DNA from 4 places in the Streptomyces sp. NPDC102514 genome. Region 4 is predicted to be linked to each of the others. Evidence: riboswitches for the same ligand, from Rfam matches in the RefSeq annotation. Region 4 holds a riboswitch; each other region holds the start of a gene.
The links. A riboswitch is a leader RNA that binds a small molecule or an ion and turns the genes downstream of it on or off. The one in region 4 is predicted to bind cyclic di-AMP.
Positions count from the first base shown of each region.

Region 1: linked by a shared signal. The riboswitch ahead of ACZ60E_RS11415 (M23 family metallopeptidase) and the one ahead of ACZ60E_RS29985 (transglycosylase SLT domain-containing protein) in region 4 are both predicted to bind cyclic di-AMP.
Region 2: linked by a shared signal. The riboswitch ahead of ACZ60E_RS40450 (transglycosylase family protein) and the one ahead of ACZ60E_RS29985 (transglycosylase SLT domain-containing protein) in region 4 are both predicted to bind cyclic di-AMP.
Region 3: linked by a shared signal. The riboswitch ahead of ACZ60E_RS35315 (C40 family peptidase) and the one ahead of ACZ60E_RS29985 (transglycosylase SLT domain-containing protein) in region 4 are both predicted to bind cyclic di-AMP.

Region 1 covers NZ_JBVJLW010000004.1:20,764-25,233, forward strand. The annotation lists gene ACZ60E_RS11405 (PrsW family intramembrane metalloprotease) at 1-612, shown strand, start outside; gene ACZ60E_RS11410 (aldo/keto reductase) at 790-1,734, opposite strand; gene ACZ60E_RS11415 (M23 family metallopeptidase) at 1,828-2,877, opposite strand; cyclic di-AMP (ydaO/yuaA leader) riboswitch at 2,889-3,046, opposite strand; gene ACZ60E_RS11420 (PP2C family protein-serine/threonine phosphatase) at 3,302-4,435, opposite strand.
Region 2 covers NZ_JBVJLW010000024.1:5,971-10,440, forward strand. The annotation lists gene ACZ60E_RS40450 (transglycosylase family protein) at 483-1,190, opposite strand; cyclic di-AMP (ydaO/yuaA leader) riboswitch at 1,195-1,365, opposite strand; gene ACZ60E_RS40455 (LysM peptidoglycan-binding domain-containing protein) at 1,585-2,487, opposite strand; gene ACZ60E_RS40460 (cytochrome P450 family protein) at 2,717-4,012, opposite strand; gene ACZ60E_RS40465 (globin domain-containing protein) at 4,184-4,470, shown strand, end outside.
Region 3 covers NZ_JBVJLW010000017.1:70,678-75,147, forward strand. The annotation lists gene ACZ60E_RS35295 (DUF397 domain-containing protein) at 1-47, opposite strand, end outside; gene ACZ60E_RS35300 (helix-turn-helix domain-containing protein) at 57-926, opposite strand; gene ACZ60E_RS35305 (ATP-binding protein) at 1,187-1,630, shown strand; gene ACZ60E_RS35310 (DUF6328 family protein) at 1,922-2,416, opposite strand; gene ACZ60E_RS35315 (C40 family peptidase) at 2,614-3,087, opposite strand; cyclic di-AMP (ydaO/yuaA leader) riboswitch at 3,091-3,246, opposite strand; gene ACZ60E_RS35320 (hypothetical protein) at 3,625-3,933, opposite strand; gene ACZ60E_RS35325 (ATP-dependent Clp protease proteolytic subunit) at 3,941-4,470, opposite strand, start outside.
Region 4 covers NZ_JBVJLW010000013.1:189,442-193,911, forward strand. The annotation lists gene ACZ60E_RS29980 (CocE/NonD family hydrolase) at 1-1,457, shown strand, start outside; cyclic di-AMP (ydaO/yuaA leader) riboswitch at 1,787-1,951, shown strand; gene ACZ60E_RS29985 (transglycosylase SLT domain-containing protein) at 1,955-2,671, shown strand; gene ACZ60E_RS29990 (HAD family hydrolase) at 2,665-3,573, opposite strand; gene ACZ60E_RS29995 (NAD(P)-binding domain-containing protein) at 3,792-4,470, opposite strand, start outside.

The sequences.
Region 1 (4,470 bases), on a different contig from region 4:
TTCGGCATCGCGGCGCTCTCCGCGGACCGCCACCAGGTGCGCCGCGTCGTCCTGCCCATCACCGGGCTGCTGCTCGCGATGGGCATGCACGCGATGTGGAACGGCTCGTCGGCGTTCGGGGAGTACGGCTTCTTCGCGGTCTACGCGGCGTTCATGGTCCCGTCCTTCGGACTGCTCACGTGGCTGGCCGTCTGGACACGCCAGCGCGAACTGGGCACGGTCCGCACGGAGCTGCCCTCGTACGCCGTCGCGGGGTGGCTGGCCGCGCCCGAGCCGTTCGTGCTCGGCTCGATGAAGGCGCGGCGGCTGGCGCGGGAGTACGCCACGCATCACGGCGGGCGGGATGCGGGGCGGGCGGTGGCGGAGTACGAGGCGTACGCGACGTCGCTGGCGTTTCTTCGCCACCGGGGCCGGCGGGGGCGGGCGGGGGCCGACTTCGCCGTGCGGGAGCGGGAGTTGCTGCACGAGCTGTGGGCTCGGCGGGAGCCGGCTCGGCCGGCGCTGGCGTATGCGGCGCGGGCGACTTCGGCGGTGCCGGTGCCTGTGCCCTGGGCTGGGCCGGGGTATGGGTATCCGCCGCCTTACCCGGCGTACAACCCGTACCGGTCCTGACCGCCTGCTTGCATGGTTGCGCAGTTCCCCGCGCCCCTTGGGGGGCAGCACCGCCGTGCTTGGGGTCGAGTGCCCGGTGCGGGCCGTCTCGGGCTGGGCGCGCAGTTCCCCGCGCCCCTGAAAGCCAAAGCAACAACGCAAGCCCGCCCCAACCCTGCCCCCCCCGCCCCGCGAGGGTCACTCCGACGCGCGTGTCAGCTTTGTGAGGTCCGTGTCCGTCAGGGTGAGGTCCGCCACCGACAGCAGGGCCGGGAGCTGGGACGGGGTGCGGGCGCTGGCCAGGGGGACGGCGACCGTGGGGCGGGAGGCCAGCCAGGCGAGGGCCACGGTGGCGAGCTCGGCGCCGCGTTCCTCGGCGACCTCGTCGAGCGCGGTCAGCACCCGCTGCCCCCGCTCCGACGCGAGATGCTTGCCCGCCGCACCGGCCCGCGGGCTGTCGACGTCCGCGCCCGCCCGGTACTTGCCGGTGAGGAAGCCCGAGGCGAGCCCGTAATAGGGGACTGCGGCCAGTCCGCCGCGCGAGGCGACCTCCTGCAGCGGACCCTCGTACGTGTCACGCGACACCAGGCTGTACTGGGCCTGCAGCGCCACGTACCGCACCAGCCCCTCGCGGTCGGAGGCGTCCAGGGACTCCTGGAGCCGCTCGGCGGAGATGTTGGACGCGGCGATCGCGCGCACCTTGCCGGAGCGCACGAGCTCGTCCAGGGCCCCGAGGAACTCCTCGACCGGCACGGAGGGGTCGTCGTAGTGGGTGTAGTAGAGGTCGATGTGGTCCGTCCGCAGCCGGCGCAGCGACGCCTCGGCCGCGGCCTTGACGTTCGCCGGGGACAGGCCCTTGTACGCGGGATGCGCGCCGGCCTTCGTGGCGATGAGGACGTCGGCGCGGTTGCCGCGCGCGGTCAGCCACTCGCCGATGACGGTCTCGGACTCGCCGCCCTCGTTGCCCGGCGCCCAGGCCGAGTACGCGTCGGCGGTGTCCACGAAGTTCCCGCCGGCGGCCGTGTACGCGTCGAGGACGGCGAAGGAGTCGGCCCGGTCGGCGGTCCAGCCGAAGACGTTGCCGCCCAGGGCGAGCGGAAAGACCTCAAGGTCGGACGAACCCAGCTTGCGAAGAGAAGTCATGCCAAAACCAACGGCCGAACCGGACGGCCGTATTCCATGCACCGCGACATCGCGACCCCACAGGGCGCGGACACCGGCTTGCGGGTCGGGGCTTTACGGGTTGAGGCCCTTGCCGCGCAGCCAGGCCATCGGGTCGATCCCGGTGCCGCCGGCCGTGTGAACCTCCAGGTGGAGGTGCGCCCCGGTGACGTTCCCGGTGGCACCCACGCGCCCGATGACGTCGCCCGTGCTGACCTTCTGCCCGACGCTGACGCCGATCGACGACTGGTGGGCGAACCACAGCTCCGTACCGTCGTCGAGCGTGAGGACCGTGCGGTAGCCGTACGAGCCGCTCCAGCCCGCCTCGGTGATCGTGCCGCTGTGAATGGCCTTGATCGGGGTACCCGTGGGAGCGGCGAAGTCCAGACCCGTGTGCTGACCGGAGGACCAGAGCGAGCCGGACTGCCCGAAGGTGGAGGTGATCGTGTACGAGGAGGTGGGCAGTGTGAACTGCTTGGCCAGCTCGGCGAGGCGTGCGGCCTCGGCCTTCGCCTTGGCCTCCTCCTCCTTCTTCGCCTTCGCGGCGGCGGCCTTGGCCTTCGCCGCGTCCTGCTCCTTGGCGGCGAGCGTGGCGGCCTTCTTCGCGGCGGCGGCCTCGGCGGCGGCCTGGGCCTCGCGGTCGACCTGGTCCTGCTGGAGTTCGGCCTGGAGCATGATGCGCGAGCGCAGGGCCTCGCCGGCGTCGGCGTTGCCCTCCTCGGCGTCGGCCTCGGTGAGTCCGGCGGCGGTGAGCGCCGTGCTGGAACCCTCGGGGGCCTCGTCGTCGGAGATCAGCGAGCCGACGTTGGGCAGGTCGGGGATCGAGATCGACACCGGCGGCTTGCCGGTCTGCGCGGAGGCCATGCCGCCCGCGCCGACGGCGGCTATGACACCGACGCCCAGAACGGTGGAGCTGCGGGCGAGTCCCCCGCCACGCTGCTTGGCGACGCGGTGCTTGCCGCGGACGGGAACGACGGTGTCCGCGCTGGGATTCCAGGGCTCCCAGGTCTCGTCGTCCCTGCGGGCGCCGAAGGCGAAGGTGTCGGGCTTCTTCTCGCCCGAGGTCTCTCCCGTCACCTCGTCAGGCATGAACGAGGGTGTGGGGGCAGGCCTGTTGAACGCCACGTGGGCGCGCTCCTTTCCTTCCTTCTCGCCTACCGGGTTAGCTGACGGGTTCGGAGCAGGAAGGTCTCCTACGCGCGTCAACCGCGGTGTTCACCACCACGAAAGACACGCGATTCACCCCATGTAGGTGGTTCCCCGGTTCCCTTGCGGGATTCGGCGCGTGCGCACGGAGCCGTCTCTTGTGACGGCTGGGACACCGCGCTGCGTTATCGAACGTTAATAGACTCAGGCACCGGATTCCAAGCTGTTCTTGATGATCGTTACGGCTCCTGGCCTGGACTTAAACGCTGGGAGCGGGGTAAATCGGGCGAGTTGATCGCCATTCACAGGTACGGGTTTTATTGACGGTGTGTCAGTTGTTATGCGCAGGGGCGTCGTTCGACTACTGCAGGTGATATAGGTCCGGAAGAGCGTCCCGGCTCCCTCACGGCCGGCGGACGGCGAGCAGCGCCATGTCGTCCGTACCGCCGCCCCCGGTGTACCGGAACACGTCGTCCACCACCTCGGTGAGCAGCGCGTCGGGCCCGGCGAACTGGCGCCCGGACAGCCGTGCCGCCGGGTCGAAGAACACACCCCGTCCGTCCCGGGCCTCGGACAGTCCGTCCGTGTGGAAGAGCAGCATGGCCCCACCCGGGAAGTCCTCCTCCTGCGCGCGGTCGGGCCAGGCGCCCAGGTCGCCCATCCCGAGGGGCAGCGCGGGTTCCGCCGCGGCGAGCGTGCGTACGGTTCCGTCGCCGCGCAGCAGGAGCGGCCCGGGATGGCCGCGGTTGACGAGCCGTACGCGCTGGGCGCCGTGCGGGATCTCGGCGAGCACGGCGGTGATGAAGCCCTCGAAGACCTCGACGCTGTCGCGCCGCACCCCTTCGCGCATCAGCGACCGCTCCAACCGCTGGGCGACCCCCTCCAGGGTGCTCTCCTGTTCGGCGGCCTCCCGGAAGGCCCCGATGACGACGGCCACGGCGGCGACCGCGCCCATGCCCTTCCCTCTCACATCGCCCACGACGAGCCGTACGCCGTGCGGGGTGTCCTGCACGGCGTAGAGGTCGCCGCCGATGAGCGCGTCGGTCTGCGCGGCCACGTACCGGACCGCGAGGTCGAGGCCGCCGGTGCGCGCGGCGGGTTCGGGCAGGACGGCCCGCTGGGCGGCCTCGGCGATCTCGTGGGCGGAGGCCAGCCGGGCGTTGCCCAGGCTCACGAGCCGGTTGATGACGACGGCGAGGCAGGCGACCGTGGCCACGGTCGCGATCTCGGTGATCCCGCTCGCGTCGACGGCGAACCGCACGGTCACCAGCACCATGGCCGCCGTGCCCGCGACGCCCGTCCACACGGTGGCGCCGAGCGACAGCAGGGGCGCGGCGACGAGCGAGGCGGCCGAGAAGAAGGGCGCGGCGGTGATGTACTGCGGGGTGAGGACGTCGTAGAAGACACCCGCGACGATCAGCAGCGCGGGGAGCACGCGGACGACCGCGCGGGTACGGGGATACAGGCCGGTCCGCTTGTCCGGCGGCGGCCCGGCGGAGCCCGGCGACCGCTGCTCGACCGCTCGACGCCCGATCACGTGTCTCCTGCCCTCGACCACCTCGCTCCGTCCAG
Region 2 (4,470 bases), on a different contig from region 4:
TCCTTCTGGGATGTGACACAAGCTGTGCCGGGCCGGAGGCCCGGTTGCGCGCAGGCCGTGGTGGCCCCGCGGGATGAGCCTAACCGGCTGCCGGGGATCGGCCAGCCCTCGACCGCCCCCTGGACAGAACCGAGAGGAAATTGTTTCCGAACGGAACAAAGACACGAGCGGAAAGAACAGGCAGAAAGAACAGCACAAAAAAGCCCCGCCCCGGTGCGTACGGGGGAACACGCACCGGAGCGGGGAGCCCGTGGGGGACGGGGGTGGCCCTCACGAGGCCCCCACTATGGAGGACACGGATGTGAGGGCGCTGTGGTTCAGTCGCGATTCGGATGTGGGCCGGACGTCCGGTCGAGGCCGAGCGGCCAGTGCCTCGACCGGAGGTGATGTCCGCGGTGATGCCCGCGGTCATGTCCGGGCCGCCGAAGCGGGGACGCGACCGATGAACCGCCGAGGGCGGGCCGGCCGTGGTGCGGCCGTCGTCAGCTGAGGTGCAGCTGCTGACCCGGGAAGATGAAGTCGGCGTCGTCGACGATGTCGTCGTTGAGCTTGTACAGCTTCGCCCAGCCGCCCTTGACCTTCTCCTTCGCGGCGATCTCGCTGAGGGTGTCACCCTTGACGACCTTGTACTCGCCGTCGCCCTTCTTGACCTTCTTGCCGGTCGGGGTCTCGACGGTCTTCTTCGCCGCCGGACGCTCCTGCGAACGCGAGGCGCGCTCCTCGGAGGACTGCGAGTTCTGCTGCTGCGGCTGCGTGGTGCTCTGGTTGGAGCCGCTGGAGCTGTCGGAGCCCGACGGGGCGGTGGAGCCACCGGTCGAGGCGCCGGACAGGCCCACGCCACAGCTCGGCCAGGCACCCTTGCCCTGGCTCGCGAGAACCTTCTCGGCGACGGCTATCTGCTGGGACTTGGAGGCCTGGTCGGCGGTGGAGGCGTACGAGCTGCCGCCGTACGCGGCCCAGGTGGAGGACGAGAACTGCAGGCCGCCGTAGTAGCCGTTGCCGGTGTTGATCGACCAGTTGCCGCCGGACTCGCACTGGGCGACGGTGTCCCACTCGGAGGCGGTGGCGGCGGAGGCTCCCGTGGCGCCCATCAGCGGGACGGCGACGGCGGCGGTGGTGACACCGGCCAGCGTGGCGATGCGGGTGGCCTTGGACGGGCGACGGTGCTTGCCCTTGCTCGAAAGCAGCATGAAGTGATCCCCTCACCGACGCCTGCGAGGTGAGCTGTCGGGTTCGGGCCGAGTGAGTTGCCCGGCCGCGCGACACTGCTGTCACGCGGCTTAACCCCAAGCCGTATCCGGTCTCGACGACCGGCTCCGGCACTTACCTTGGGTCCCCCGCTCCTGCCTACGGCGCTTTACGCGACGACTGTTCCCGTACGGCCGTTGGCAGGATTCGGCGTGCGACCGTCGGGGCTCACCAATGGCGAGCGGTCACGACCGTAGACACGGGCCGCGCCGAATTTCAAAGACGATCAGGGGTGTTGAGATCCATGTCTCAATTCGCCAAATCGGACATTCAGCGCGAACTGCCGCTGCTTTTCGCCCGATTCGGCGCCTTGATCACTACTTGCTCGACACTCGCTCAGCCGTCGACCGCGATGCGCTGACCGGGGATGATGAAGTCCGGGTCGGAGCCGATACTGTCCTTGTTCGCGGCGTAGAGCTCGCTCCACCCGCCGTCGATGCCAAGGGAGTCGGCGATGCTGGAGAGACTGTCGCCGGAACGGACCGCGTACGAGCCTTCGTCGGCGAGGACGCGTGAGGTGCTGTCGCTGCGCGAGGCGTGCCGGCCGGCGTAGTCGTCCGCACGGGGGGCCATGTCGACCTCTTCGGCGCTGCCGCCCCGGTGGCGGCCGGAACTGTCCGCGGCCTCGTCGGCCGAAGCGTCGTCGTTCTGGGACGACTTGTCCGAGTCGTCACCCTTCGCCTTGGTATCGGCGGACGAGCTGTCCGTTCTCTGTGACTCCGAGGCGGAGTCGTCGTCGGACTTCGCGTCGCCGTCCGTGGACGAGTCGGACTTCGCGCTGTCGCTCCCCTTTGCCGTATCGGCGTCGGCCGACGGGCTCGTGGCGTCCTCGGCGAGGCCTGTGTCGACGTCGGCGGAGCCGGAGTCCTGCGTCAGACCGGCGACGAGACCACAGGTCACCCAGGCGCTCGTCCCCTGACTGGCGAGGATCTTCTCGGCGACGGCTATCTGCTGCGAACGGCTGGCCTGGTCGGCGCTCGGCGCGTAGTCGAGGCCGCCGTTCTGCTCCCAGGTCTCCTGGCTCATCTGGAGTCCGCCGTAGAGCCCGTTGCCCGTGTCGGCGCTCCATGAGCCGCCGCTCTCGCACTCGGCGACCGCGTCCCAGGTCGTACCGCTGGCGGCACTCGCGCCGCTCGCACCGAGCAGGGGGATCGCGATGGCCGATCCGGCCACGCCGGCGGCGACGAGGAGCGCCGGGGCCTGGCGGGGGCGACGATGACGGCCGTTCCCGGAGAGCATGCGATTGCCTTTCGCGTGACAGCAAGGAATACGCACGGGGCACGGCGGAAAGCCGTGCTCGTGACTGCTGCGACGGGCGGACCTGCCGCATTGATGGGTGAACGTAGCGGCACTCGAACTCTTGTCACAAGTCGGTGCAGCGTAGATAACGTGAAGATCACAGAGTTGACGGAGGCTCACCTTCCGTCGCCTTCGGTGCTACGGCCGCCATGACTTCGGTCGACTTCCGTCAAGACTTCGCGACCGGGGTGAACTCCACCGGAAGCGTGCGCAATCCACGCATGATGAGCCCGCCACGCCACCTCAAATCGGCCGAATCTCCCGCCAGTTGCAGGTCGGGCAGCCGGGTCAGCAGCGTGGCCAGCGCGGTCTGGCCCTCCAGCCGGGCGAGGGGCGCGCCGAGGCAGTAGTGGATGCCGTGGCCGTAACCGAGGTGTTGGTTGTCACGGCGGGAGAGGTCGAGCGTGTCCGGGTCCTCGAACCGGTCGGGGTCGCGGTCGGCCGCCGCGAGCACGACGAGTACGGGGTCACCGGCGGCGATGTCCTGTCCGCCGACGCTGAGCGGTTCGGTGGCGAACCGCCAGGTGGCCAGCTCCACGGGCCCGTCGTAGCGGAGCAGTTCCTCCACGCCGGTCGCGAGCAGGTCCGTGTGGCCGGCCGCGAGGGAGTCCTGCAGCCGCTGCCGTTGGCCGGGGTGGGTGAGCAGCGCGTAGGTGCCGTTCCCGATGAGGTTCACGGTTGTCTCGAAACCGGCGAAGAGGAGGATGAAGGCCATCGCCGCGGCCTCGTTCTCGCTGAGGTGCTCGCCGTGGTCGGAGGCCCGGATGAGGCCGGAGATCAGGTCCTCGCCCGGTGCGGGCACGTCCGTGAGTTCCTGGCGCTTGCGGTGGATCAGCTCGGCGAGGTAGCCGCGCATCTTCTTGACCGACCGGGCGACACCGCCCCTGGGCCCGCCCCCGTGCCGGATCATCATCCCGGCCCAGTCGCGGAAGTCGTCCTGGTCCTCGCGCGGGACGCCGAGGAGGTCGCAGATCGCGTAGATGGGGAGCGGGAAGGCGAAGTCGTGGATGAGGTCCGCCTCGCCCTTCCCGGCGAACCCGTCGATCAGCTGGTCCGTCAGTTCCTGCACGCGGGAACCGAATTCGGCCACTCTCCGGGGTGTGAACGCCTTGCTGACGAGCCGCCGCAGCCGGGTGTGGTCCGGCGGGTCGATGTTGAGCAGGTGCGTCATCAGCTCGGCTTTCCGCTCCCCCGGAATGCCGGTCCTGCCCTTCGCGTGCTCGGTCCCGTCGTGATGGGCGGGGTTCTTGCTGAGCCGGCCGTCGGCCAGTGCCTGCTTGGCGTCCGTGTAACGGGTGACGAGCCATGCCTCCACCCCGCTGGGCAGCTTCGTCCGATGCACGGGGGCGTGCTCACGGAGCCAGGCGTACGCCGGGTAGGGATCGGTGGCGAACTCCCAGCTGAAGAGTTCGGGGACGGGCTGCCCCGTGGTCGGCGCGGGCGGCTGTGCAGGCGTTTCGGTCACTCCTCGACGGTATCGGCAGGGGCGGCCCGCACCCGCCCGGCGTCCTGCCGGCCCGCGCCCACCCTCCCGCGCCGACCGCGACCATGACCGCCTTACGTGTTTGATGACGGGCTGTCCCTAAATGTTCCCCCTCTTGACTGTCCGGCTCCCCCGCTATCTACATTCGCGGGCGTGGACCCCGAAATACTCCGGACCAGTTTCGCGGTCGTCGAAAGGCGGGCCGAGTTCGCGCTCAAGTACTTCTACTCGCATCTGTTCTGGCACCACCCCGATGTCCGGGCCCTGTTCCCGCTGGACTCCCCCGAGGACAAGGAACGCCAGCGGGACCGGCTGTTCACCGCCCTGGCGCTCGTCGTCGCCCGCCTGGAGGGGCCGGGACTCCACGAGTACCTGCGGGAACTGGGGCGCGACCACCGGAAGTATCTGGCGCGCCCCGAGCACTACACGGCCGTGGGAGA
Region 3 (4,470 bases), on a different contig from region 4:
GCGCTGGGGTGGGTGCTGGAAGGTACGTACCGAGGCGTGGCGGGCATGGTGCCTCCTTATGCGCCGTCAGCTACACCGGCGATGAAATCCAACGTGTCCTCGGGCGAAAGGGCCTGGCCCTGAAGGGAGGTGAAGGCCTCCTCGTACGACTGGAGGTCCTCTCTCTGTTCGAGATAAAGGCTACTCGTCAAGTGGTCGAGAACAACCACATCCAGATCAGATCTGTTCGTAAACGAAAAAATAACAAAGGGACCTGTGACTCCGATGTGAGCCCCAACTCCGAAGGGCAGCACCTGAATTCGCACGTGAGGGAGGTGCGCGGCCTCCCGCAGCCGGTCCAACTGCCGTGCCATGACCTCCGGTCCACCGACGGTCCGCCGCAACACCGACTCGTCCAGGACGGCACTCAGTCGGAGCGGTTTGTTCGAACGCAGCACCTCCTGGCGCGCGAGGCGCACCTTCACCAGCATCTCGACCAGAGCGTCGATCTTGCCGTCGGGTACCCCGTCCAGGGCGGCCCGTGTCACCGCGCGGGCGTACTCCGGTGTCTGCAGGAGGCCCGGCACCACGGAGTTCTCCAGCGTGCGCATCGCGCCCGCCTGCGCCTCAAGGCTGATGAAATCGCTGTACGTCGACGGCAGAAGGCCCCGGTAGGCGTGCCACCAGTGGTGCCGGCCGTCGCCGTCCGCGCCCGCCAGCACGACGAGCAACTCGTGCAGCTCCGGGTCCCGGACGTCGTACGCGTCGAGGAGTCGCCGCACGTCGGCGGGCTTGACCCCGCTGCGGCCGGTCTCGATCCGGCTCACCTTCGACTGGTGCCAGCCCACGAGGCGCGCAGCCTCGCCGCTCGTGAGGCCCGCGCGGGCGCGCAGGGCCCGCAGTTCGGCGCCGAGCTTACGTCGGCGCACCGCGGGGCCGTACTGCATGGCCGTCTCCTTCCGACCGTCGCGCAAGCGCTGCAGCGCCCGGCGTCACGCCGACGGTAGAGGACAAACCAGTTGCCCGCCCAAATACGGTCGACGGTCGCAGAGTTCACCGCTTCGAGCGACAGATATATGCATATCTTGGTGGATCGGCACCACGAACGCCGAGGTAGTGGCACTCTGGCGCAAGCACCAGTCCGGGACCGTCTCGAAGTCATCCGCTTCGGTCGGACCCCGGTCCCGTGGGAAAGGGACGACGTCGCATGGCAGACCACCAGGAAGCATCCGTCACTCTGCCGAGCGATCCCGCTTCGGTCTCCGTCGCCCGTACGTATGTCACCGACGTGCTGGCCGAATGGGGACTGCCGTCCGACTCGGAGACCGCCGACACCGTTCGGCTCATCGTCTCCGAACTCACCACGAACGCGGTACAGCACACCTTCGGACTGTCACCCACCTTCACGGTGGACATCGAACTCGACCGTGACGAACAACTGCGCATCGGTGTGACCGACAGCCACCCGCGCTTCCCGAAACGGCTGCCCGCCGCCGTCCAGCAGGACAACGGCCGGGGCATGGTGATCATCCGCTGGCTGACGGCGGAATCCGGTGGCAAGCTCTCGGTCCGCGCCACCAGCGAGGGCGGCAAGACCGTGTCGATCATGCTCCCCTGGACGGCCCCGGCGCAGCCGGTCCGGGCCGAGTAGGGCCCGCCCCGAAGAAGCGCGGGGAACCGCGCGCCCGGCCACGACGAGCCCGCGGACAACCCACACAGCACGAAGCACAACGCACCGGACGTCCGGCGGAACGCCTAGGACCTGTCCGGTCGATCACGGCGAAGGGAAGCTGCGGTGCCTTGTGGGCGCCGGTGAGCGGGGTGTGGTGCGTGCAGCTGCAAGGCGGAGGAGGGCGTCGACGCGGAGCGTCGGCAACCGACGACAACGCCGCAGATGTGCGTGCCACACCCCGCGTCTTCGCCGTGATCGACCGGACAGGTCCTAGACGTCCGGATTCTTGTCCGCGGCCCGCTTCAGCAGATACGGCAGGACCTCCCACAGCCCCACGCACAGGAGCAGAGTGGTCGCCCCGGCCACGATCCCCTCGGTGCGGTCCACCGCCACGTCCACGACGAGCAGCACGGAACCGGTGAGAGCGAGCGCGAGCACGGCCAGACCGATCTGCGCGAGCCGGGACGAGGCGTCGACGACCTGAGGCTTCGCGCCCTGCTGGAACAGCCGGCGGTGCAGGGCGGCGGGGGTGGTGAAGAGCGCGGCCGCCAGGACCGAGAGCAGCAGGGTGACGACGTACGTGGTGCGCTGCACGGTGTCGAGGGACGGGAACCGCGGGGTGAAGGCGAGCGTCAGCAGGAAGGCGAAGAGGATCTGGACGCCCGTCTGGGTGACCCGGAGCTCCTGGAGGAGTTCGAGGAAATTCCGGTCGGCGCGCTCAAGGCGGGTCTCGTCGCGCTCCTCGTGGTGGTGCGGATCGTCCATGAGTGAACGAGTAACCATTCAGCGCCCGAATTCACGCCTGAGGCCCCAGGTCCCTCACGGGCGTCGAGCGGGTCTCCCACGGGTGTGATGCCCGGAATCCTCACGGGCGGCGGGCCGGGCCCCTCGCGGGCCGTCGGGCCGGGTCCCTCACGGGGTGGCCGTGGCGATCCGAGCGCCAGGGCCACCCCGTGGGCGGATCACCTGACCCGGCCGTACCAGACGCTCTTGGTCCAGATCTTCTGGAGCTTCACCACGTCCCCGGTCTTCGGGGAGTGCCAGATCCGTCCCTTCCCGGCGTAGATGCCCACGTGGTAGACGTTCCGGCCCGAGTGGAAGAAGACCAGGTCCCCCTGCTTGCGGTTCGAGGAGGAGACGTGGTTCGTCTTGTTGTACTGGGCCGCAGCCGTGCGGGGCAGCTTCTTGCCCGCCTTCTTGAACGAGTACAGCGTGAGGCCGGAGCAGTCGAAGCGCTTGGGCCCCGTGGCCCCGTACTTGTACGGGGAACCCTTCTTGGAGGCCGCCACCTTGAGTGCCTTCGTCGCGGGGGTGGCCGCTTCCGCGTCGGACGCGAAGCCAGGGGCCACTATGCCGCCGCCTACGGCGGCGATGGTGAGAACCGATGCGGTACCGGCCCTGCTGAACAGCGACGGGACACGATTGAGCGCAGTCATGCGCAACCCTTCGTCAGCCGCCTGTGAAGGATGACCTGTCGGATTCGGGCTGGCGAAGTTGCCCGGCCGCGGCTGCGGCTTCACCCCAAGGGCCACTCGGATCTCTCCGGCGGCCCGTCATGCTCGGGTCCTCCACTCCTGCCGATGCACTTCTGTCGACCGGTCATCCGGGCAGCGGCAGGACTCGGCGTCCGCCCGGACCGCCCCGCCGCTTCTGGCGGGGGCTTGTCGTCGCAGGGATCTTGACGCACTGATGTCCCAAAAGCCGAGCGGAATCGGCGATTTGTGGGCTTACTCACCACTCACCCGTTCGGGTGGACAGCCCTTTCTACGGGTGGGCGTCGAGGGCCTCAAGGACCCCCGCACCAGCACCGGAATGGTTGATTCCGCCTCGGACGTACGCGCGTTGCGCAACTCCCGGGGGCCTGTGGGAGCAGCCTCGACTACGCCAACCGGGGGTACGCCTTCTGGTCCGTTTCAACTCCGGTGCGGACGCCTCGTCAAGTGCCTGCGTGAGGCCGGACCGGTGGGTGTACGTCAGGTGTCGGAGCCGGGCGGCAGGGCGACCCGGCCCGCTCTGCGCTCACCGTCGAGGACGCGCAGGGCCCGCGCCAGGGTTGCGGCGTGCAACTCGTTCTCGCCCCGCTGGTGCATCAGGGTCAGCGCGTCGCGCAGCGCGGTCGCCCTGCCGACCAGGGCCTGGGCCGCGCGCAGTCCGCGGTACGTGTCGCCGGAGTGCGCCGGGTTGATCCGGCCGAGCAGGTCGACCACCTCCAGATAGCGGTCGATCAGCTCGGCCTCGGCCCGCGTCAGGGCCGGCAGCGGGGGCAACTCGGGCGGAAGCATCGGCGGATCACCCCACGCCGGGTGTGTCGGACGTGCCTGATGCGTCGTCGGACGCGCCGAGGGCCGCCGTGCGGCTGGGGACGATCCGGTCGACCAGCCCGTACTCCAGGGCCTGGCGGGCGTCGAGGATCCTGTCCCGCTCGATGTCCGCGCCGATCCGCTCCCGGCTCTGCCCCGTGTGCCGGGCGAGCATGTCCTCCATCCGGGCGCGGGTGCGCAGCAGTTCGTCCGCCTGGATGGCCAGGTCGGACGCCTGACCCTGGACCGGCTCGGACAGGTACGGCTGACGGATCAGCACGCGGGCGCCCGGCAGCGCGTACCGCTTGCCCGGTGTGCCCGCGGCCAGCAGCACCGCGGCGGCCGACGCGGCCTGCCCGAGGCAGATGGTCTCCACCTCGCAGCTGACGTACCGCATCGTGTCGTAGACGGCCGCCATCGCACTGAAGGAGCCGCCGGGGGAGTTGATGCAGAGCGAGATGTCCCGGTCGGGTGCCTGGTACTCCAGGTGCATGAACTGCGCCATCACGTCGTTCGCGG
Region 4 (4,470 bases):
CGGTCGATCCGTTCCTGCACACCTGGCTCGCCCACCAGACGAGGGACGAGCAGTGGCGCCGCGGCAGCGTCTGCGAGGACTACTCGGCGATCCGGGCGGCCGTGCTCGCGGTCGGCGGCTGGCACGACCCGTACCGGGACACCGTGCTGCGCCTCGTGGAACACCTCCCGCCGGACCGCGTACGGGGCCTGATCGGGCCCTGGTCGCACCAGTACCCCGACCGGGGGCTGCCGCCCGGCCCCGCCATCGGCTTCCTCCAGGAGACGCTGCGCTGGTGGGACCACTGGCTGAAGGACACCGACGCCGACACCGACGCCGAGACGGGCACCGGCAGCAGCACCCGCTCCGGCTCCGGCAGCAGCTCCGGCTCCGGGGTGATGTCCGAGCCACTGCTGCGCTCGTACGTCAGCGACTCGCACCCGCCCGCGACGGTGTACCCGGTGCTGCCCGGCCGCTGGGTCGGCGACCCCGCCTGGCCCTCCCCGCTGGTCGCCCACGTCCCGTACGCGCTCCAGGGCGCCCCCGTGGTGGTGCGCTCCCCGCAGCACACCGGGCTGGACGCCGGCCGCTTCTTCCCCTTCGGCAACGACGCGGACCTGCCGCCGGACCAGCGGGAGGAGGACGCGCGGTCGGTGTGCTTCGAGTTCGAAGTACCCGAGGAGATCTGGGTACTGGGCCGCCCGCGCGTGCGCCTGAGGCTCACCTCTCCGGCGACGCGCGGCCATGTAGTGGCCCGTCTGTGCGACGTGGCTCCTGACGGCTCCTCGACCCTGGTCACCCGAGGCGTCCTGAACCTGACAGCCCGTCATGGCCGTGACCAGGTGGTTCCTTGGGAACCGGGCGCTACGGAGAATGTGCTCTTCGAACTGAACGGCATCGGCCACGCCTTCCCGCCGGGCCGTCGCATCCGGCTCGCGGTCTCCTCCGCGTACTGGCCGTGGATCTGGCCCCAGCCGGGCTCGGAGGCGGGCTTCACCCTCACTCCGTCGGGCAGCGTGCTGGAACTGCCGGTCCGCGCCCAGGAGTCGGACCCCTCCATCGTCTTCGAGGAACCGGAGCAGTCGGCTCCGCTCGGTGTGAACTTCCCCGCCACCCTGGACGAACCGCGCCCCGAACGCCTCGTGGTCCGCGATGTCGCCAAAGGTGAATGGCGCCTGGAAGTGGATCCGCGGTACGGCGGCACCCGCGTCTATCCGGACGGACTCGAATTCACCGAGGACGCGCTGGAGACGTACACGATCAATGAGTCGGACCCGTTGTCCGCGCGCACCAGGTCCGACTGGTCCGTCCGGCTGCACCGGCCGGAAATGCCGTGGGACGCGAGTGTCGAGACGCACTCCGAAATCACCTGCGACGAGACGGACTTCATCACTTCGAACGAAGTGATCTGCAAGGACGGCGACGAAGTGGTGTTCCACCGCACCTGGGAGAAAAGGATTCCGCGTACGGCGGGATGAGCCGGGACGGGTTCACGCACCCCTGGAACCGCCCGCGGCGCCCGGTATCCGGCGTCCACAGAATATTGCGTATCACCTTTTTTATGGACATTGGCCTCCTGTGCCAGTGAATTGAGTCACGCCCGCGTGCGGTGATCGTTTCGCCGGTTCCGTCGATTTCCCTTTGCGGAAAGCAAGTTGAACTTCGCCTTCCGTTTTGATCAAGAGATATTCGCCCGACATGGCAGTTCAAAGCCGTCGCTGCGCGAATTCGGGGCTTGTTCACGGCATGTGCTCTCGCATACGTTCACGTCACTCCGGACGGATCGCCTAATCCTGCCGCCGCCCGGAAATCCCAGTCACCCATTCACTCGCGTACGGCAGGAGCGGGGGACCCAGGTAAGCCGCCGGTCCGTATCGCGGAACGGCTAGGGGTCAAGTCGCGCACCCCACGCGGCCGGGCATCTCCCGCCCGAACCCGACAGCTCACCTCGCAGGCGCCGGAGAGGACATTCGCCATGCCCGCACGAGGCAAGCACCGCCGCCCCAGAAACAGCACCCTCACCCGTGGCATCGTCGCCGCCGGGACGGGCGGAGCCGCACTCGCGCTCCCCCTCGTAGGAGCCACCGGCGCCCAGGCCGCCACCCCGAACGCGGTCCCGCAGGTCTCGCTGGTCACCTACAAGGTGGTCCAGGGCGACACCCTGTCGAAGATCGCCAAGGCGCACACCACGGGCGACTGGAAGAAGCTCTACAAGGCCAACCGCGCGGTCATCGGCGACGACCCGTCGGCCATCCGGCCCGGCCTCAAGCTGACCGTGGGCACGAAGAACGGCGGGACCCCGGCGAAGACCGCCACGGCGTCCAAGGCCTCCACGGCGTCCGCCGTCACCCCGGCCTCCGCGAAGACCTACACGGACGACCTCGACGGCTGGATCAGGCAGTCGCTGGACGTCATGGCCCAGCAGGGCATCCCGGGCACCTACGACGGCATCCACCGCAACATCATCCGCGAGTCGTCGGGCAACCCCCAGGCCATGAACAACTGGGACTCCAACGCGGTCGCCGGTACGCCCTCGAAGGGGCTCCTGCAGGTCATCGACCCGACCTTCTCGGCGTACCACGTGACCGGTACGTCGCTGGACCCCTTCGACCCGGTCGCCAACATCACGGCGGCGTGCAACTACGCCGCCGCGCGCTACGGCTCGATCGACAACGTCTTCGGCGCCTACTGACCGACGCCCGAGCGGGCTCCCGGACCGGCCTGCCGGCCGATACGGGGGCCCGTCCCGCCGGTCCGGCCGGTCCCGTCCGCGTGGTCGGTCCGGCCGGTGGAGAACATGCGCTCCAGGACCACCGCGATGCCGTCGTCCTCGTTCGAGAGGGTGATCTCGTCGGCGACGGACTTGAGTTCGGGATGCGCGTTGGCCATCGCCACCCCGCGCGCCGCCCAGTCGAACATCGGGATGTCGTTCGGCATGTCCCCGAAGGCGATGGTCTGCGCCGACGTCAGGCCCAAACGGCCGGCGGCGAGCGCGAGACCCGTGGCCTTCGTGATGCCGCATGGCTGGAGTTCGACGGTACCGGGCCCGGACATCGTCACGGTGGCGAGGGAACCGACCGCTCCACGGGCGGCGGACGCCAACTCGTCGTCGGAGAGCAGGGGGTGGCGCAGCAGCACCTTGCTGATGGGCCGGGTCCAGAGGTCGTCGCGCCGCAGCACCCGTACCGCGGGCAGCGTCGGGTGGGGCATCTCGTAGCCCGGCTCGATGAGCGTGAGTCCGTCGACCCCGTCCTGGTCGACGGCCGCGTACACCTCGCCGACCTCCGCCTCGATCTTGCCGAGAGCCACCTCCGCCAGCTCACGTTCGAGCGTGACGGACCACAGCATGCGGTCCGCGCCGGCGTCGTACAACTGTGCGCCCTGTCCGCACACCGCGAGCCCCTGGCTGCCGAGTTCGTCCAGCAGCGGCCGTACGCGCGGGGCGGGGCGCCCCGTCACCACGAGGTGCCGGGCGCCTGCCCCGACCGCCATCGCCAGCGCCGCGCGCGACCGGTCCGAGAGGGTGTCGTCGCCGCGCAGCAGCGTCCCGTCCAGGTCAGTGGCGATGAGTGAATATGCAATCGGTGGGGCCATGATCAGAGAATACGGATCGAATCCCCCAGCGACTCGACGGGAACCGGACGTCGTCCGGCACCTCGACCGCCTCACGCGTCGTCGCGGGCCCCAGCAGACCCCTGGAGTTCAGGCCGATCCCATGACATATCGGCCACTCCGCCGACCCGATTCACGCCCCTTTCCCGACCGCCCGCGTGCGCCCGCGCGCTCCCACCGCGTGCGTTCGCGCCCCTGGTTCAGCGGTGCCGCGCCGCCAGGTGCCGGACCAGCCGCGGCGAGGCGAACTCCGTCCCGCACACGAACCGCATCACCGGGCCGTACGAGGCCGCGGCCGGCAGTCCGGTGAAGTACAGACCGGGCACGGAGGAGCTGAATCCGGCGCCCAGCCTCGGTGTTCCGCGGCTGACGGCCAGCCGTGTCCGCAGCTCATGGCCGAGGAAGTCCATCGCGGCGAGGTCGACGTGGTAGCCGGTGGCGGCGACGATGTGGTCCGCGGACAGTTCCTCGACGCGACCGCCGAGGGTCCGGACAGTGAGGGCAGGCCGCCCGGCCGCCTCCCCGGAGGCACGGAGGATCCGCGCCACCTCGCTCACCCGCACTTTTCCCTCGAACCGGTCGCGCAACCACCAGGCGCCGAGGGGCCCGAGGACACTGCGGACGAGGAAGTGCCGGATTCCCGGCGGCAGATGACGGTACGGGTGCGGGTAGTAGGTGAGGGCCCACAGCGACCAGGCCCGGCCGAAGGGCGACTCCGGGCGCCGCAGCGGCTGCCGCCACGGGGGCGCGCCGAAGTCGACAGACCCTTTTCCGCGCGCCACCACGCGCACCTGTGCGCCCGACTCGGCGGCGAGCGCCGCCGTCTCCAGGGCGGACTGGCCCGCGCCGACGACGATCAGTTCCCGGCCGGCGAACCGG